DNA from 2 places in the Alteromonas sp. ABM1_013 genome. Region 2 is predicted to be linked to the other one. Evidence: predicted binding sites of a transcription regulator. Region 2 holds the regulator's gene; the other holds the start of a gene.

Region 1 (9,566 bases), on a different contig from region 2:
CCAACCCGATTACAGCGATGTGATTACGCAAATGCGCGATGAACTTTCATCGTTGTCTAAAGCTTAGTTTTTAACAGAATTTAACGTATTACAGGTAAATAGAAATGAGTAATAAACCCGTTGTATTAAGTGGCTGCCAGCCTTCAGGACAACTTACCCTTGGCAACTATATGGGTGCACTTAAACAGTGGGTTTCCATGCAAGACGATCACGACTGCTTATACATGATTGTCGATTTGCATGCGATCACCGTAAGGCAAGATCCAAAGCAGCTTGCCGAAGCCTGTCTAGACGGCCTTTCTCTTTATCTAGCTTGCGGTATTGACCCACAAAAGAGTACGCTATTTTTGCAATCACATGTCCCTGAACATGCGCAGCTGTCTTGGGTATTAAATTGCTATGCTCAAATGGGCGAGCTAAACCGCATGACACAGTTTAAAGATAAGTCTGCGAAAAACGAGAACAACATCAATGTGGGCTTGTACAGCTACCCTGTGCTTCAAGCAGCAGATATCTTGCTTTATCAAGCGGATAAAGTCCCTGTGGGTGAAGATCAAAAGCAACACCTTGAGTTAACACGGGACATTGCTACCCGCGTGAATAACCTATATGGCGACGTATTCCGTTTACCTGCCCCTTATATTCCAGAGTTCGGTGCTCGTATCATGAGCCTGCAAGAACCAGAAAAGAAAATGTCTAAGTCAGACAACAACCCCAATAACTTCATTGGTCTGTTAGAAGATCCTAAGAAGCTGGCTAAGAAGATTAAACGCGCGGTAACCGACTCTGACGAACAAGCTAATATATACTTCAACCCGACCGAGAAACCAGGGGTATCTAACTTACTTACCCTGCTTTCATTAGCAACGGGTAAATCGGTAAAAGAGCTTGAGCCTGAATATACCGACAAAATGTACGGTCACTTAAAAGGCGATGTTGCAGATGCCGTGGTATCTTTACTTGAACCTATCCAAACCCGCTACGCTGAAATTCGTGCGGATAGAGCGTACTTAGACGACGTTATGCGCCAAGGTGCGGAAAAAGCATCAGCCCGCGCAGCAGAGACACTGGCCAAAGTTTACAAAGCAGTGGGTTTTATTCCAAAGCCGTAACTTAAATACTGTACGTAAAAGACATGAAGCGTTAATAAAGCGCTTCATGTCACAACCATTGCTTTATAGATATACCAAGGATTAACACTGCTGTGTTGCTGTTAATTGATAATTTCGATTCGTTCACTCATAACCTTGCTAGGTATTTCACAGAACTTGGTGCTGACGTTGAAGTAGTGCGAAACAACGCCCTCAATCTTGACGATGTATCGCGCTTAGCACCTTCTCAGCTTGTTATCTCGCCAGGCCCTTGCACGCCTAACGAAGCGGGTATCAGTTTATCTGCGATAGAGCATTTTGCCGGTAAAATTCCCATAATGGGCGTTTGCTTAGGTCATCAAGCCATAGGACAAGTTTTTGGTGCAGAAGTGGTAGGCGCCCAGGAAATAAAACACGGTAAAGTTTCAGCATTGTCCCATCACAACACAGGGCTATTTGAAGGGCTACCAAACACCTTTAACGTAACCCGCTACCATTCATTAGTATTAAGCCCTGAATCTTTACCGCCATCACTACGCGTCGATGCTTGGTGTGAGACAGCGGCGGGTACAAAAGAAATTATGGCAGTTTCCCATAATCGCTACCCTATATGGGGTGTTCAGTATCACCCTGAATCATTACTTACCGAACACGGTCACAGCGTGCTTGAAGCTTTTCTTCATCATAAAAAGGTTTAAGTCTACAGGTGTATTGCCGATACCCTACATAGTGTAAAAGGTTGCGCTTGAAGGCCGTTAAAATTCGCAATTCACTGATTTTTCGTTTAACTTTTCATAATCAAGTTTAGCCAAGCGCTAACTGAGCGTTATGTTGAAAACTACATAAGCGATATCAATCATTGCAGGGTGCTAACTGTGCTTTTAAGTGGTAGCTACATTTTCATCATTACCGTAGCTAACGTTATAAAGGCCCCTAATGTACGATAATATCGCCGTTCACCAAAAAGTTATGAGCAGGAGTGCTTTTAATATGACCATGGGGGCAACCACACCGCCGACGATAGATGATCGATTTGAAAATATGATCGTATCACCCGAGCGCGTGCTTGAAATGCTAGGAAAGCGTAAGGTGGGCCAAGTCAGCTTCGAACAGTCAGAACAGGGTGACGCACGTAGGCTTTTACTTCACGTTGAAAAAGTCGCAATTGAAAACAAGCGCCTACAGGAAAAAACAGAAGCCTCTTATTTAGAATCGGTTAGCCACCACCTTCACGAGATTTTGCTTGGTGAACTTACTGAACAACTCAGCTATACCGATGAACTCGTTCAGAAAGTGCTTAACTTGCCTGAAAACATTGGTGAGCTATTAGATGCCTTATCTGTCAAAGCATGCTCAGTGTCAAAGCTCGAGCCTATAGTCGCCACTATGCCGTGGCTTTACGACGAACTTATTGTAGTAGTAAATACGCCCAGATTTAGGCGAAAAGACTCGCGGGGACGTATTATTGTTGTTGAAACCTTACGTACCGCTTTAAGCTTTTTAGGTATCGAAAACTTGCGTACGCTAATCCCCTCGTTGATATTAAAGCGTGCCATGCCTCAAATTACCGATCCATACCCGTTGATAAAACAAAAACTAACGCAGTACTCTACGGGCATTGCGCTGACCGCTAAGCGCCTTGCTACATTAAGCGACCTGAATAAAAATCAAGCCTACGTGTTGGCAATGGTAAGTAACTTAGGCCGTTGCGCCGTGACGCGGCTTTACTTTAAGCTGTTTGATAAAATTCAGCTGCACCTGCTGCAAGAGTGTCAAAAAGATAAAGAACAAAAACGGCACGAGGCTTTGCTAAAAATTGCGCCATCAGCAAACCACCTTATTGCCTTACAGCAAGAATTTGCTGATGCAATAAGCGCAGATATTTTGGAGTGGATGCACTTTACCCGTCTGCCAATTGCACAGCCAATGCGTGCATGTGCTGATAAACAGCCTGCGCAGGCCAAGACCTTGAGCAAAATACTGCACCAAGCACGTGCTTATACGCAAATACGCATGTTGCATCAGTTAAAGCTTGTCGACATTAAAGAAGTTAAACCACTTTTCGCTGAACAAAAATACCCTGCGGGTGCACTTGAGGCACTTAAAAGCACGGATATCTTCACCCTTCCGTTGGTGAAAAATGAAGATAGTTACTAGAGCTTTTAGCTACACCCTACTCATTTAGAACACCAATCACGCAAAATAGTGCACTAAACGTGAAATATTTTATGGATATTCATGCATTGGTTATGCACTTTTTTCGTAGTTGATGTCTGATACTCAAAAATATCGGCCGTACCTCAGTACTTTGCCTGTTTTCAGCACGGGTAAACAGGCAAGTTTGTCACGGCGCATTACTCCCTTTTATTCTGTTAAAGCACCACAAAACCACCACGCGGCGCTTTTCTTAACGTAAAAATTGATTATTACTTAATGATATAGCCCAGTAGTTAATAGTTATTCACTTTTCCTGCAAATTAAGCCACAGTCCTTATAAATAAAGGGCTGCAGCCCTTTGCATAGAAGACAAATGTTAAAAAAAATGGCATACTGTAAATCAAATCCGATTAGTTTTTATGCGCCAAATTAGTGCTTATCGACTCACGCAGCACGTATGAAACGTGCGCATTGATTAGACAAGCAGGCGATTGGCGCCCAATGCAGAGGTAACAAAGATGAACGTAACTCGCGCTACATTTGATGATGTAATGGTTCCTAACTATAACCCAGCAGGTATGGTACCTGTTCGAGGTGAAGGTTCACGCGTATGGGATCAAGATGGAGCTGAGTACATCGACTTTGCAGGTGGTATTGCAGTAAACGTTTTAGGTCACTGCCATCCTGAGCTAGTTAAGGCACTTAATGAACAAGGCAGCAAGCTTTGGCATCTAAGCAACGTATTTACTAACGAACCTGCGCTTCGCCTTGCTAAAAAGCTTAACGATGCAACTTTCTCTGACAAAGTTTACTTTGCCAACTCTGGTGCGGAAGCTAACGAAGCGGCACTTAAGCTTGCTCGTCGTTGGGCACTTGATAAGCACGGTGAAGACAAGAATCAAATCATTGCTTTTAATAAAGGTTTCCATGGTCGTACCTTCTTTACCGTAACGGTAGGTGGTCAAGCGGCTTACTCTGATGGTTTTGGTCCTAAGCCAGGCGCTGTTGATCACTGCGACTACAATGACCTAGCTGCCTTTGAAGCACTAATTTCAGATAAAACTTGTGCAGTAATGATGGAGCCGCTTCAAGGGGAAGGCGGAATCATTCCACCTGATGCAGATTTCGTAAAAGGCGTTCGTGAGCTATGTGACAAGCACAATGCTCTGCTAATTTTCGATGAGGTACAATCGGGCGTGGGTCGTACCGGTCACCTTTACGCATATATGGGTCTTGGCGTAACACCAGATATTTTAACTACCGCTAAGTCACTTGGTGGCGGCTTCCCAATTGGCGCCATGCTAACAACGAATGATATTGCAGCACACCTTAAGCCAGGTACCCACGGTAGTACTTACGGCGGTAACCCACTGGCCTGTGCGGTTGCGGAAAAAGCGTTAGATATCGTAAACCAGCCAGAAGTGCTTGAAGGCGTGCTTAAGAAAGAAGCCCTTTTCCGCGAATTACTTGGCGCTATCAATGACAAGTACAACGTATTTGAAGAAGTACGTGGTCAAGGCATGTTGTTAGGTTGTGCATTGAATGAGAAATACCAAGGCCGTGCACGCGACTTCATGATGGCTGCAACTAAAGAGAACCTTATGTGTCTTGTCGCTGGCATGAACGTTATTCGTTTTGCACCTTCACTGGTTATTCCTGATGAAGACATTAAAGAAGGTCTTGCACGTTTTGAACGCGCCGTTGCTGCCGTTGTAAACGCCGAATAATTACAACACGAGTAGCGAACATGAATATCATTCGCCCTATCACGAAGGCCGACTATAACGCGCTTAAAGAAATCGCCGTTGAATCAGGTATTGGCTTTACGTCTTTACCTGTCAACGACGAATTGCTGCAGCGTAAAATCGATCGTGCAGAAACCGCGTTCAACAAGCCAAACGTAACTGAACCTGGCGATGAGTCATACTTGTTTGTAATGGAAGATACCACTACCGGACAGGTAGTGGGAACAACAGGTATTGAAGCGGCTGTTGGTATAGATGACGCGTTCTATCATTACCACCTTAGCAAAGTCGTGCATGCCTCGCGCGAGCTGAACATTCACAATACGGTAGACATTCTAACGTTTTGTAATGATTACACCGGCGTTACTGAGATATGTACCCTGTTTCTTCGCGAACAAGCCCGTGGCGGCATTAACGGCCGCTTTCTTTCAAAGGTTCGATTCTTGTTCATGATGGAGCACCGTGAACGCTTTTCAGAGACAGTCATAGCTGAAATGCGCGGTGTAAGTGATGAAGAAGGACGCTCACCGTTTTGGGAGTGGTTGGAAACCCACTTCTTCTCGATGGATTTTCCTACTGCCGACTACTTAACTGGCATTGGTAATAAAGTGTTTATTGCTGAGCTTATGCCAAAGTACCCGATATACGTAAATCTGCTTAGCAAAGAAGCGCAAGAAGTCATTGGCGAAGTCCACGACAAAACACGTCCTGCACTTCAGCTTTTAGAAGAAGAAGGCTTTTCTTGCCGCGGCTACGTAGACATTTTCGACGCAGGCCCAACGGTAGAAGCAAACTTGAGCCACATCCGCACGGCTCAGTCGAGTTTAAAATTGCCTGTTTTGATTGACGATAGCGCTGCTGCCCAAGGGCAAACGCACTACATCATTAATACATCAGTATCTGATTTTCGTGCAGTCGCCACCGAGATGACGGTAAGCGAAGAAAAGCAAGTTGCCGTGCTATCTCGCCAAGCCGCTGCTGCATTGAATGTCAAAGAGGGAGAGCACGTACGCTTTGCCCCCGTTACATTCAGAGATTAAAAGGACACCCACTATGCTACATACACATTTTATCAACGGTGAATGGGTTGCCGGACAAGGTCACGACTTAACGTCAGTTGACCCTGCAAAAAACGAAGTAATTTGGGAAGGTAAGTCTGCGACTGCCGCTCAAATTGATGACGCAATTAACGCCGCTCGAACTGCACTTGTAGCGTGGAGCATGAAAACCGTTGAAGAGCGTCTAGAAATCATCAAGGTTTATGGCACTAAGCTAGAAGAAGCGAAAGCGCATCTAGCCAAAGTTATGGCTAAAGAAACGGGCAAACCAGAGTGGGAAACCGCCACTGAAGTAGGCGCCATGATGGGCAAAATTGGTATTTCTGAAAAAGCCTACTTTGAGCGCACGGGTAACGTTGAAAATCCAATGCCTGTTGGTAAAGCCTTTATTCGCCACAAGCCTCACGGCGTTGTTGCTGTGTTCGGCCCATACAACTTCCCTGGTCACCTGCCAAACGGACACATTGTTCCGGCCCTTATTGCAGGAAACACTGTTGTGTTTAAGCCAAGCGATTTGACGCCTATGGTTGCACAAGAAATGGTAAAACTATGGGACGCTGCTGGCCTGCCAGCGGGCGTACTTAACCTAGTACAAGGTGAGGTTGAAACAGGCAAAGCGTTGGCGTCGCATAACGACATCGATGGTCTGTTCTTCACAGGTAGTTCTCGTACTGGAAAAATCCTTCACGAGCAGTTCGCAGGACACCCGGGCAAAATCTTGGCGCTTGAAATGGGTGGTAACAACCCACTTATTGTGAAAGACGTGGCTGATGTTGATGCGGCAGTACACGATATCGTGCAATCTGCTTTCATAACTTCAGGTCAGCGCTGTACGTGTGCACGTCGTCTATTCTTACCAGCCGATGCACAAGGTGACGCAATCCTTGCTCGCTTAATCGAAGTAACCAAAAACATTAAAGTTGGCGATTACGATGCTGAAGACCAGCCGTTTATGGGTGCTATGATCTCAAGCAACGCCGCTGCACTTATGGTGAAAGCGCAGCAAGAACTTGAAGACCTTGGTGGTAACGTGTTAGTTCGCCTTGAACAAAAAGACGAAAGCAAAGGTTTTGCTACCCCAGGCATTATTGACGTTACCGACATGCTTGCTTCGCTGCCAGACGAAGAACACTTTGGTCCACTACTTAAAGTAGTTCGCTACAGCGACTTCGACGCTGCCATTGAGGAAGCGAATAACACTAGCTTTGGTTTGTCAGCAGGTCTTCTAGGTGACAACGAAGAAGACTATCGTTACTTCTTCGCGCGTATACGTGCGGGCATCGTAAACTGGAACAGACCTATTACTGGTGCAAGCAGCGCTGCGCCGTTTGGCGGTGTGGGCGATAGTGGTAACCACAGAGCAAGCGCGTTTTATGCCGCTGACTACTGTGCATACCCAGTAGCTTCCGTAGAGCTAGACAAAGTCACTATGCCGGGCAAATTAAGCCCAGGCTTGTCGATGTAAGCTAAGCTTTTAAAGCGATATAAAGGCCGATGCTGAGTGCGTCGGCCGATTAAGCACTAACCCTATACGAACTATTCACTAAGAAATAGTCGACGACAGAAAGGACCCTATCATTATGCATAGCAACATCGATACGTTGTTTAGCAACATGTGGGACGATTACGTAACTATCACTCCCTCAGCGCATAAAATCCATGCACTTTTGGCAGGTGAAGAAAACACGAACGATATCGTTAACGACCATGTGGCTTTTAGAACGTTCGCTTTAGATAAAACTCGCTTAGACAAGCTTGCCGCACACTTCTTAGCATTGGGTTATGAAGCGAAAGGCGACTATGACTTTGAAGCTAAAAAGCTGACTGCAAAGCACTTTGAGCACCCTGACGATACTAAACCAAAAGTATTTATCAGCGAGCTACGTGTAAATGAATTGTCTGAGGCAGCTCAAACAATTATTAAAAAGCTTGTTGATCAAATGCCTGAATCTGTAGTGGATGCAGATAACTTCTTGTACTCGGGTAAACATTGGGACGTGACTAAAGTAGAGTACGACACACTGCTTAACGAGTCAGAATACGCGGCGTGGATGGCAGCATGGGGCTTTCGTGCTAACCACTTTACGGTAAGTGTTAATCACTTAACCCGTACTGACGAGCTTACCGACGTAAATACATTGCTTAAAGAAGCAGGCTTTGTGCTAAACACCTCAGGCGGCGAGATCAAAGGCGGTCCAGACGTATTTTTAGCCCAATCGTCGACTATGGCTGACCGTGCTGACGTAGCATTTAGCGATGAGACTGTGGCTATTCCAAGCTGTTTTTATGAATTCGCACAGCGCTATGAAATGCCTGACGGTAAACTTTATAAAGGCTTTGTTGCTGCATCAGCAGATAAAATCTTTGAAAGTACAAATGCTAAGTAACGCGCTTGCTTAGTCACTAAAAAAAGCCCGTTAGGGCTTTTTTTGTTTGCGCTTTACAGAAGACATTAACGATTAGGCTCAGTGGTATGCCTAGCAAGAAACTGGTCGTAAGGCATAGGTTTATCAAAGTAAAAACCCTGCATTAACTTGATATCTGCTTGCTCCATAAAAGGTAGATAAGACTCTAATTCTACCCCTTCAGCCACCACATCTATTTGCAAACTCTTTAGCATGGCTATCAGACCATTAAAAAGCGCGTTTGCTTTGCTATCTTGGTGAATACCTTGAATTAAGCTTTTATCCACCTTGACCACCTCAAACTGAAAACTCCTCAGGTAGCTAAGTGATGAGAAGCCACTGCCAAAATCATCTAAAGACAATCTAAACCCACTCTCTCTAAGTGCATTTAATGCTCTTAGCGCTGATTTTTCGTCCCGAATAAACACCGACTCAGTGAGCTCTAATTCTATAAATTCTGGGGATATATTGTTATCCAGGCAAATAGAGGCTGCTTGGTCGGGAAATTCCGGGTCGAGCATTTGGTTAGCACTAATATTTACCGACAGCGGAATAGCTTCGCCTTGTTGCGACTCCATTATCGAAATATAGTCACAGGCAGCCTCTAGCGCTTGTAAACCAATGGCGCTATCTAGCTTGTGCTCTTCTGCTATGGGGATAAACACTGCTGGCGATACGACACCGTGCAGTCCAGAGATCCAGCGGCACAACACTTCACCACCTTTTAAAACGCCATTTAAGTCATATTTACCCTGAATATAAAAATCAAGAAGGTGGTTTTCTACGGCCTTGCGTAAATCATTCACCATACTGACCTGCTGCGTCATGCTTTCATAAAGCCCGGGTTCATACACAAAGGTTTGCCCTTTCCCAAGCTCTTTGGCGCGATACATTGCTGCATCGGCACACTGCACTAAGCCTTCAATGTTGTTACTGTGATCTGGAAATTCTGCAATGCCAATACTGGCCGACAGCCTTAGCTCCGTCCCTTTTACAGCGATGGCGTCTTCTTCAATTTGGCTGATAAGTTCCTGTGAGCGCTCGGCAATTTCTTCAATATTTTGGTCAGGTACTACGGCAATAAACTCATCGCCTCCCCACCTGCCAACT
Region 2 (9,566 bases):
GAGAAGTTTGCAAAACCACAAAGTGCAAAGGTGATAATGGCCTGAGATGCTTCAGATAGCTGCGATTGGTTCTCTAAGAAGTTAAGGTAAGCAACGAACTCGTTGACCACCATTTTCTGACCAATGAAGCTACCTGCAAGTTGTGCTTCCTCCCATGGTACGCCGATTGCCCATGCGAGAGGTTGAAGTACATAACCCAGGATCCCTTCAAACGTAACGTTTTCATAGCCAAATAGCCCTGCTGTCCAGCCAATAAGGCCGTTAAACATGGCAATTAACGCTATGAAAGCGAGTAGCATAGCGCCTACGTTTAACGCAAGCTGCATGCCTGACGCTGCGCCACTGGCAGCAGCATCAAATACATTAGCGTAGCCGGTATCTTCCGCGTCTACGTCGTGTAAATCTTCATTGGGCTTACTGGTTTCAGGCAAGATGATTTTTGCCATTAATAAGCCACCTGGCGCAGCCATAAAGCTTGCGGCCAATAAGTATTTAAGGTCAACGCCCATTCCAGCATAACCTGCCATCACAGAGCCCGCAATTGACGCTAGCCCGCCTACCATAATGGCAAACAGTTCAGAGCTCGTCATGTGTGGGATGAAAGGGCGAACTACCAAAGGCGCTTCGGTTTGACCGACAAAAATGTTGGCTGCAGAGGACATGGATTCAGGGCGACTAGTCCCCAGCGCTTTTTGTAAGAATCCACCGATTACTTTGATGATGACACCCATCACTTTGAGGTGATAGAGAACCGCGATAAGTGCAGAGAAAAAGACAATAACGGGAAGCACGTTAAAGGCAAAAATAAAAGCAATTGATTTGTCGCCAATAGGGCCGAACAAGAAGTTAATGCCTTCTTGGCTATAAGCAATAATGTTGGCGACAAATTTGGTTGCGCTTAATAGAACTTCTTTACCTGGTTCAGAGTACAGGACAAATGCGCCAACTGATGCTTGAATAGCAAATGCGCCGCCAACGGTGCGCCAATTTATACTGCGTTTCGCCGATGATAACGCGAAAGCAATACCCAGAAGGACTGCAATGCCCAGTAAACCTACCATAGTAATGTTCCCTTAAAGAAGCGCTTGCTGAATGTGTGATTTGATCACATCTAATGCGATTTGGTTTTTGCCACCTTGCGTCACTACTACGTCGGCAGTGAAGCGGCTAGGTTCGATAAATTGATGATACATAGGCTTTACAGTTTCTTCGTACTGCTTGGCCACTGATTCTATGCTACGACCTCGTTCTTTAAGGTCTCGCATCATTCGGCGCATCAAACAAATATCAAGAGGAGTATCGATAAAGATTTTTACGTCGTACAGAGGTAATAAATCTGTACGTGCAAGCAACATAATACCTTCAAGTATGATCACCGGTGCGGGGTTTAAGCGCTCCGTTTCAGGTAAACGTGTGTGCGTTTTATAGCAGTAATGCGGATAGTCGATAGGTTGGCCATCACGCAATGCTTGCAGGTGCGCTTTCAATAACTCGTGTTCAAATGCGTTTGGATGATCGTAGTTATTCTTCTCACGCTGTTCCATGGGAAGATGATCTTGGGCGCGATAGTAGTGATCTTCGCGCAGCACTTGAACAGGGCGGCCTTGAGCACTGAAGCCGTTAAACAAATTTTTTGTAAAAAGAGACTTCCCAGAGCCAGAAGCTCCAGAAATGGCAATAATAAGTGGCGATTGCATAGTACTATAAAGCTGGTTTTGTTGGTGCAAAGATACGCGTTTAGGCCTCGCGAATCAATGTTATATTCACAAGTTATCACTTTTGGGCGCGGTCTTTGCTAGAACTTTATTGTATTTTCAAGGTATTGCGGACTGTTTTTTAAACTCGCATAAAATACAAAAAAGTTCTCCAAGTGGTCAGTTTTTAATTAGTTACCAATAATTTCGATATCCTCTTCTTTTATCGGTGGCAATGCATAAGAGTGTTGCTTTGAACGTGAACCTTCACCCTGAGCACGAGGTGGGTAATACTTCTCTTTTTCTTCAACGTAAGACAAGAATAACTCATCAAGGGCGGCTCTTATTTCACTTAACGTTTTGTCTAGGTTTGCGTTGAAGTCGGGGCGTTTTCTCTTTGTATGGCCTAACTCAATCAATCGGCCGAAGCATTTATTAGCTAGCGCCATTAACTCACTTGGAACATCTTTATGTGGCGGTAATGGTTGATTGGGATTGGCTATGCAGTATTTAACCAAAGCAGTGTAAAAACAAAGAGGCTTGTTTTGTAAGGTTACTACTTTGTCTTCAATACCGTTTGATATGGTCTTTTCTTGCAGGTTAATTATTAGTTTGGGCTTAGGAGGAACAACGAGTTCTTCAAGGGGAGATTGTTTTCGCTTCTCTTTGTTCGTAAATACAAATAATGGGGCAATAAGAAGTGCAATTAGAACGGCTACCCAGCTAATCCCCACTTCACTTAAAGCATTTCTACTATTAATTGAAATATGTATGGTTTGCTCTGCATTCTTAAAAGTGGATCTATGTACAATTGGATATTCAGTTAAGTCTGCATTTGTCTGAACGCCCTGAACAGCGCTCGCTATGACAGGCAGCGTTTTTTCTTCTATTACTTTATTGAGGCGTTCAAGATAGCGTTCAATGGCATACATATTCGCTGGCGTATTTAGCGTTTCGTTTCCAACATCAAGGAAAGCGCTATCCAAACTTATACGCCTTTCAACGACATCAATAGCTTGGTGGATGGAAAGCTGATGTGCAAAGTACTGACCTATAATGGATGCTGTTTGCAGAACCATTACCAGCAATACAAATACTGCCGCAATTTTTAGGGGAGGTATAAGGTGCAACTTAACTTTACTCATTTGTTACACCCTTCTTCCAAGGTAATATTTTTGTAATATGGCCTTGGGTGAGTTGTCGCTATTTCGTAGACAACTGACTGTACAGCGCAGAATAGGTCCGTATTTTGGGTCTGCATCTTTAAATACCATTGCATCCCGCTCACGCTCTCTAAAAGGGGGGCGGTGTAATTCTTAGAGAACGTCTCGGCATCTTCCTCTGCCCAATACGTTGAGATGATATCGACTTCGCCTGCAAGGAGTGCGCGCCTCAATTCCTTATGAGAGCTGTAATAGACAATGTCGACAGTGGTGTCTGTCAGCCCCATATGTTGTAAGACTGTCTTGGGCACAATATGACCAGAACGGCTACTCGGATAGTCTAAAAGACCAATTCGTTTTCCAAGTAGATACTCTTTATTTAACAATGGTTTTTCTCTAAGCGCTATAAAAAATGCGGGGTAGTCAGGGTGGGCTGCTAGCTTAGTTAAACCATAGATTTTATCTGCACCAAAGGCATCCACGATATTGCTTTTCACCAAGGCTAGGTCAACTACACCGTGGTTTATATATCGAAACGTGTCGTAATCGCTTTGACCAATTACTACTTTAATACTGCTGTATTGGCGTTTTATCGTGCTGTCAGAGCATAATCGTTCGCTAACCATTTTAGCTATGCGACCATCGGTTATATAAGCAGAAAATACATCTTTATTACCCGATAACCCTGTGTTGCAGGTTAATATTTGACCAGTTTGCGGCAGAATGTCATCATAAAACGTAGAATTTTTATAATAGCTTGCTAGGCCACACGATAGTGCAACTATAGCTAATATAACCCACTTTACAGAGGTAACAATTCTTAAATCTGTCAAAAAAACGACCAAATGAATTAACGATTTATATGTGGATTTCATCAGTTAAGGTTACTTATTGCAATAGGTAAATTTATTTTAAAATGGTAAGTTGTTGTTATTAATGAATCTTTTATAGGTAAACCTGATTTTTGTTAAACGCTGTTTATTAGTGTTCGATATGGCAAGAATAGCATCAGCTAATCGCCGTGAATTGACAATAATAACAATAAGTAAATTAACCTGACCATTTGGTCAAGATATTTTTTACAAAGTCAACCGCCTAGGGGAGTTGCTGCTAAATAAAAATGTAAAGTTGTAATAAAATTGACATGAATCTCTATAACAATTTTGTCGATTCATATTAATTGAAGGTCGTCTAAGGGAAATGCCCTACTAGCGACCCTAAAAACAAATTTAAACAATAAGGGAAACACACATGAGAACATCAGCAAAGTTCAGTCGCATTGCGGCTGCGGTTGCGCTGTCAATCGGTTTGTCGTCAACGGCTATGGCCCAGGTTACGTCATCTGAATTGAACGGTAAAATCATGGGGCCGCAAGGTAACCCAGCGGCAGGTACTGTTGTAACAGTTACTCACGTTCCTACAGGCGCGGTTAAAACTGTTACTGTGAACAACGGTGGTACGTTCAGTCTTCGCGGTCTTCGCGTAGGTGGCCCATACACAGTTGTCATTGATTCTGACGAATTCGCTGATCAAACAATCAATGACGTCTACCTAGAGCTTGGTGAGTCAGCGTCAATTGAGCGTATGCTAGAGCCAGCAGCCCAGTACGAAAACATTGTTGTTACTGGTTCTCAAGTTAGCAGCTTATCTTTCGGCCAAACCGGCCCTGTTGCAAGCTTCGACCTTTCTACTCTTCAAGAAGCGCCTGCTATCAACCGTGATATTACCGATATCGTTCGTATCGACCCGCGTATTTACGTGGACGAAGGTGGCAGCAACGGTATTCAGTGTGTGGGTAAAAGCCCGCGTTTCAACAGTTTGACTGTTGACGGTGTTCGTATGAACGACCTTTTCGGTCTTAATTCAAACGGCTACCCAACTGAGAGAATGCCTTTCTCTTTCGACGCTATCGCTGGTGTTTCAGTTGAAATCGCACCGTTTGATGTAATCTACGGTGGTTTCTCTGCGTGTAATATTAGTGCTGTAAGTAAAACGGGTACTAACGAAGTTCACGGTTCTGCGTTCTATGACTTCGGTAGCGACAGCTTACGTGGTGACTCACTCGAAGGTGATGACATCAACCTAGGTGCTTATACTGAAAGACGTTACGGCTTCACTGTTGGTGCACCACTTATCAAAGATAAATTATTTATCTTCGCAGCATACGAAAAGCTTGAAGGTGCAAACACCTTCGACCGTGGCGCTATCGGTTCTGGTGCAATTAACGAAGTTAATATTACTCAAGCAGAAGTTGAGCGTATCCAACAGATTTCTCAAGATGTTTACAACTTCGACGCGGGCTCTGTACCTTCAAGTCTTGCTAACGAAGATGAAAAACTACTTGTTAAATTAGACTGGAATATCAATGACCAGCACCGTTTAGCGTTTACCTATAACTACAACGACGGTAATAACTTTGCTGAGTCTGATGGCGATTCAAATGAATTCGAATTCCAAAGCCACCTATATGAGCGTGGTGCAGAACTTCAGTCTTTCATCGGTGTACTTTACTCTGACTGGACAGACAAATTCTCAACCGAAATCCGCGTAGCTCGTACAGAGCTTGATAATCTTCAGCGCTCTTTCTATGGCGACGGAACACCAGGTGGCAATGATTTCGGTGAAATTATCATTCGCATGGCTAATGATCCTAATGATGACGCTGATAACCTTTCTGTTTATCTAGGTTCTGATGACAGCCGTCAAGCCAACGACCTAGACTGGGATGCAACTAGCATCATGTTCCGCGGTAACTACTACTTCGATAACGGTCACACGCTAACTTTCGGTTATGAAAACGACACGCTTGATATCTTCAACCTTTTCGTACAGCACGCCGAAACAACAACTACATTTAACAGCATTGATGACTTCGAAAATGGTGCGAATGCTCGAATTGATTATGGTTATGCTTACTCGGGTAACCTTCTAGATAGAGCTGCTGAGTGGGGTTACACTTCACACTCTACATATGCGCAGGACGAGTTCTACCTAACTGACGACTTGAAAGTAGTTGCTGGTCTTCGTTATGACTGGATTACAACGTCAGACCGCCCTCTAGAGAACGCTGAATTCACCGAATCTTACGGTTATAGTAATAGTGCAAACCTAGACGGTGTAGACCTTCTTCAACCACGTGTTGGTCTTAATTACACGCTAAGTGATAGCACAGAACTACGCGGTGGCTTTGGTCTTTTCTCAGGCGGTAACCCGAACGTTTGGATGACTAACAACTACCAGAACACTAACGTTACTGGTGGTGAAGTACGTGGTGATTACGCAAACATCCTAGATGGCAGCGTAACTTGGGTTAACACTGAAGACGGCGTTACTGCTGGCCCTGGTTACTCAGTACCGTCTGACCTTGATGCTCAGATGGATGCAGGTGTTGGTAGTAACTTTGAACCAAATAACCTTGACCCAGACTTCGAAATGCCTAGCGAGTGGAAAATCTCTGCAGGTATGACGCACATTACAGATGAAGACTATGTATTTAACCTAGATCTTTTGGTAAGCATTACGCAAGACCAAGCGATGATTAAATACAAAGGTATAGAGCCTGTAGGTCTTACCGACGAGGGATACATTGAGTACGAAAGAACGGGTCTGGGTTCTTTGGAGCTTACTAACTCTGATGAAAGCTCTACTTCTTATTCATTAACAGCAACAATGAACAAGACTTGGGACAACGGCATCTCACTTGTGGGTGGTTATAACTACAGCCACGCTGAAGATGTTCAGCCTATGACTAGCTCAGTAGCGTTCTCTAACTACCAGTTCAGGGCATTTACTAACCCGAATGAAGAAGTTTCTTCACTGTCGGATTGGAACATTGCTCACCGCTTTACGTTGGACTTCCGTTACACTACTGAACTTATTGATGGCTACAACACTACGTTCTCTGCGTTCGCGGTTGCTCAGTCTGGTAAGCCATACAGCTTTACTATTTCTGAGGACGAAGTAAATAGTATCTTTAACTTCACGCCTTACTTGGACTCTAACAACGTACTTCCAATTGGTGCTGAGCGTAACGATGAAGAAAGCCCTTGGTGGACAAAAGTTGATATCGCGGTTCGCCAAGATGTTCCAGCCTTCCACAAAGACCACACAGCACAAGTATTCTTCGTGATTGATAACTTCACAAATATGCTTAACGATGATTGGGGTATCCTAGAAGAGACTTCATTCAATACAGCTGTTGTAGGTACTGCTAATCCAGAACGTCGTCAAGGTGATGCGTCACTTTGGGAATTACGTTTGGGTGTTAACTACCGCTTCTAAGAAGTAGTAAACACTAACTACAAGTTGTAGTGTTAGGTGCCACTTTCCTTAACAGGAAGTGGCACTTTTTTATGCCTGCGATTTATCTCACACACAAGCCACTAATCGATCACAGTGTTTGCTTATGATCTAAGTCCCTCCACAACACGAATTAACTGACGAGAAAACTTTTAAATGCTCGCAAGGAGGGCTTATGACAAAACGTATGCTTATGGTAATGACGTCTCACGAAATTATGGGTGACACGGGTAAGAAAACTGGCATGTGGTTAGAAGAGTTCGCAGCGCCATATTACGCATTTAAAGATCAAGGCTATACGATTACGCTGGCATCACCAATGGGCGGGCAAGTGCCTATTGACCCTAATAGTCTTGCAGAAGACGCAATGACAGACGACGCCATGCGTTATACTAAAGATGAATTGGCACGTAGTGCTATCGCCTCGACTATACCGCTTGAAGATGTGCGTGCTGATGAATTTGACGCGGTATTTTACCCCGGTGGCCATGGTCCGCTATGGGATCTTTCTGATAACGCGCACTCGATTAAGTTAATTGAAGACACAATTGCAGCGAATAAACCTGTCGGTGCAGTGTGCCACGCTCCAATCGTACTAAAGGATGTTAAAAATCCAGATGGTAAATACTTAGTTGATGGCAAACAAGTAACGGGGTTCTCAAACAGCGAAGAAGCTGCAATGGAACTTACTGACGTTGTTCCTTATCTGGTAGAAGATGAACTGGTTAAAAAGGGCGGTAAGTATGAAAGTGCTGACGATTTCGCGGTAAAAGTCTTTACTGACGGTTTGTTAGTAACGGGTCAGAACCCACCGTCATCTCGCCCCGCAGCAGATGCGCTTATTAAGTTGCTATCTTAGGATAGCCTTCGATTATACCCTATTTGGAAACCGCATCTTGTATGCGGTTTCTTTATTTTTGATTGTCGGCTTTTGGTTGCCCTAACTATACATTTTCAAATAAATCTTCAACGCGTTGTCTTAATTCTTCAATTCTTGTCACGTCAGCAGGGGCAATGAAAATAGTGTCATCACCTGCAATAGTGCCTAGTACGCCATCTTTCTTGCTTAACGAATCTAATAAACGAGCAATAAGCTGTGCTGCACCTGGGCTGGTTCTAATAATAACCATGACATTGTTGTGAACAATATCTAATACCAACTGTTTGAGCGGACTTTTGGCGGTAGGCATACCTAATTCAGGAGGCAAACAGTAAACCATGTCTCCTCGTGCATTTCGGGTTCGTACCGCGCCAAACTTACTTAGCATTCTAGAGATTTTGGATTGGCTGATGTTGTCAAAACCTTGTGCTTTCAAAGCGTCAACTATCTCGCCCTGCGAACCGTAATTTTCTGCTTTTAGGATTTCTTTAAAAGCTTTGATGAGTTGCTCTTGTTTTGCGTTTGCCATTAGCGCTCTTTCTTTTTTAAATGTTATCGTAAGGAATTGTATTTAGTATGCGTATATTGTGCCGTACAGGTAGACTTTGCGCAATTTCTTTGCATAATCATTCATGATAATGAATATCGAATGAAAATCGCCATAAATAACGTTAATAAGACGATCCGGTGATTGAGTTTTCCCCCGCGTTGCATTAGTGTGACGTTCCGTTTAAATACGTGAAGTAATCCCATAGGAGAAATGGTATGAAAGTAGCCGTGTTAGGTGCTGCCGGTGGTATTGGTCAGGCGCTGTCTTTGTTGTTGAAAACACAATTGCCAGCAGGTTCAGATTTAGCGCTATATGACGTTGCGCCAGTTGTTCCTGGTGTTGCCGTTGATTTGAGCCACATCCCCACTGCGGTAAAAGTAACCGGTCACGGTAAAGATGACCTAGCTGATGCACTTACTGGAGCAGACGTAGTTCTTATTCCAGCGGGTATGCCTCGTAAGCCAGGTATGGATCGTTCTGATCTGTTCAACATCAACGCCGGCATTGTTAAAAACCTAATTGAAGGTGTAGCTGATAACTGCCCGAACGCGTGTGTTGGTATCATCACTAACCCAGTTAACACTACTGTAGCTATTGCAGCTGAAACGCTTAAAGCTAAAGGCGTTTACGACAAGAACAAGCTTTTCGGTGTAACGACACTTGACGTTATCCGTGCTGAAACTTTCGTTGCTGAACTTAAAGGTGTAGACGTATCTTCTGTGCACGTACCGGTAATCGGTGGTCACTCGGGTACAACTATCCTTCCTCTTCTTTCACAAGTTGAAGGCGTAGAGTTTACAGACGAAGAAGTATCTAGCCTAACTACTCGTATCCAGAATGCGGGTACTGAAGTTGTTGAAGCGAAAGCTGGCGGCGGCTCTGCAACCCTTTCAATGGGTCAAGCAGCAGCGCGTTTCTGTCTGTCTCTAGTAGCAGCAATGCAAGGTGAGAACGTTGTTGAGTACACTTACGTACAGACT

The links. The regulator ArgR, encoded in region 2, controls arginine synthesis, uptake and breakdown. The targets are predictions, from matches to a motif close to ANTGAATANNTATTCANT.
Region 1: the regulator ArgR is predicted to act here: its motif matches at 3,540-3,557, upstream of ACXAGK_RS00280 (aspartate aminotransferase family protein).

The regions. Positions count from the first base shown of each region.
Region 1 covers NZ_JBSWXH010000001.1:62,758-72,323, reverse strand. Annotated here, with positions in the region: gene rpe (ribulose-phosphate 3-epimerase) at 1-67, shown strand, start outside; gene trpS (tryptophan--tRNA ligase) at 105-1,112, shown strand; gene ACXAGK_RS00290 (anthranilate synthase component II) at 1,205-1,789, shown strand; gene ACXAGK_RS00285 (HDOD domain-containing protein) at 2,082-3,248, shown strand; gene ACXAGK_RS00280 (aspartate aminotransferase family protein) at 3,767-4,975, shown strand; gene astA (arginine N-succinyltransferase) at 4,996-6,033, shown strand; gene astD (succinylglutamate-semialdehyde dehydrogenase) at 6,047-7,516, shown strand; gene ACXAGK_RS00265 (2-oxoadipate dioxygenase/decarboxylase family protein) at 7,632-8,438, shown strand; gene ACXAGK_RS00260 (putative bifunctional diguanylate cyclase/phosphodiesterase) at 8,504-9,566, opposite strand, start outside.
Region 2 covers NZ_JBSWXH010000007.1:55,943-65,508, forward strand. Annotated here, with positions in the region: gene ACXAGK_RS18870 (NupC/NupG family nucleoside CNT transporter) at 1-1,061, opposite strand, end outside; gene udk (uridine kinase) at 1,074-1,697, opposite strand; gene ACXAGK_RS18880 (hypothetical protein) at 1,886-2,839, opposite strand; gene ACXAGK_RS18885 (PhnD/SsuA/transferrin family substrate-binding protein) at 2,836-3,732, opposite strand; gene ACXAGK_RS18890 (TonB-dependent receptor) at 4,109-7,138, shown strand; gene ACXAGK_RS18895 (type 1 glutamine amidotransferase domain-containing protein) at 7,332-8,015, shown strand; gene argR (transcriptional regulator ArgR) at 8,101-8,565, opposite strand; gene mdh (malate dehydrogenase) at 8,802-9,566, shown strand, end outside.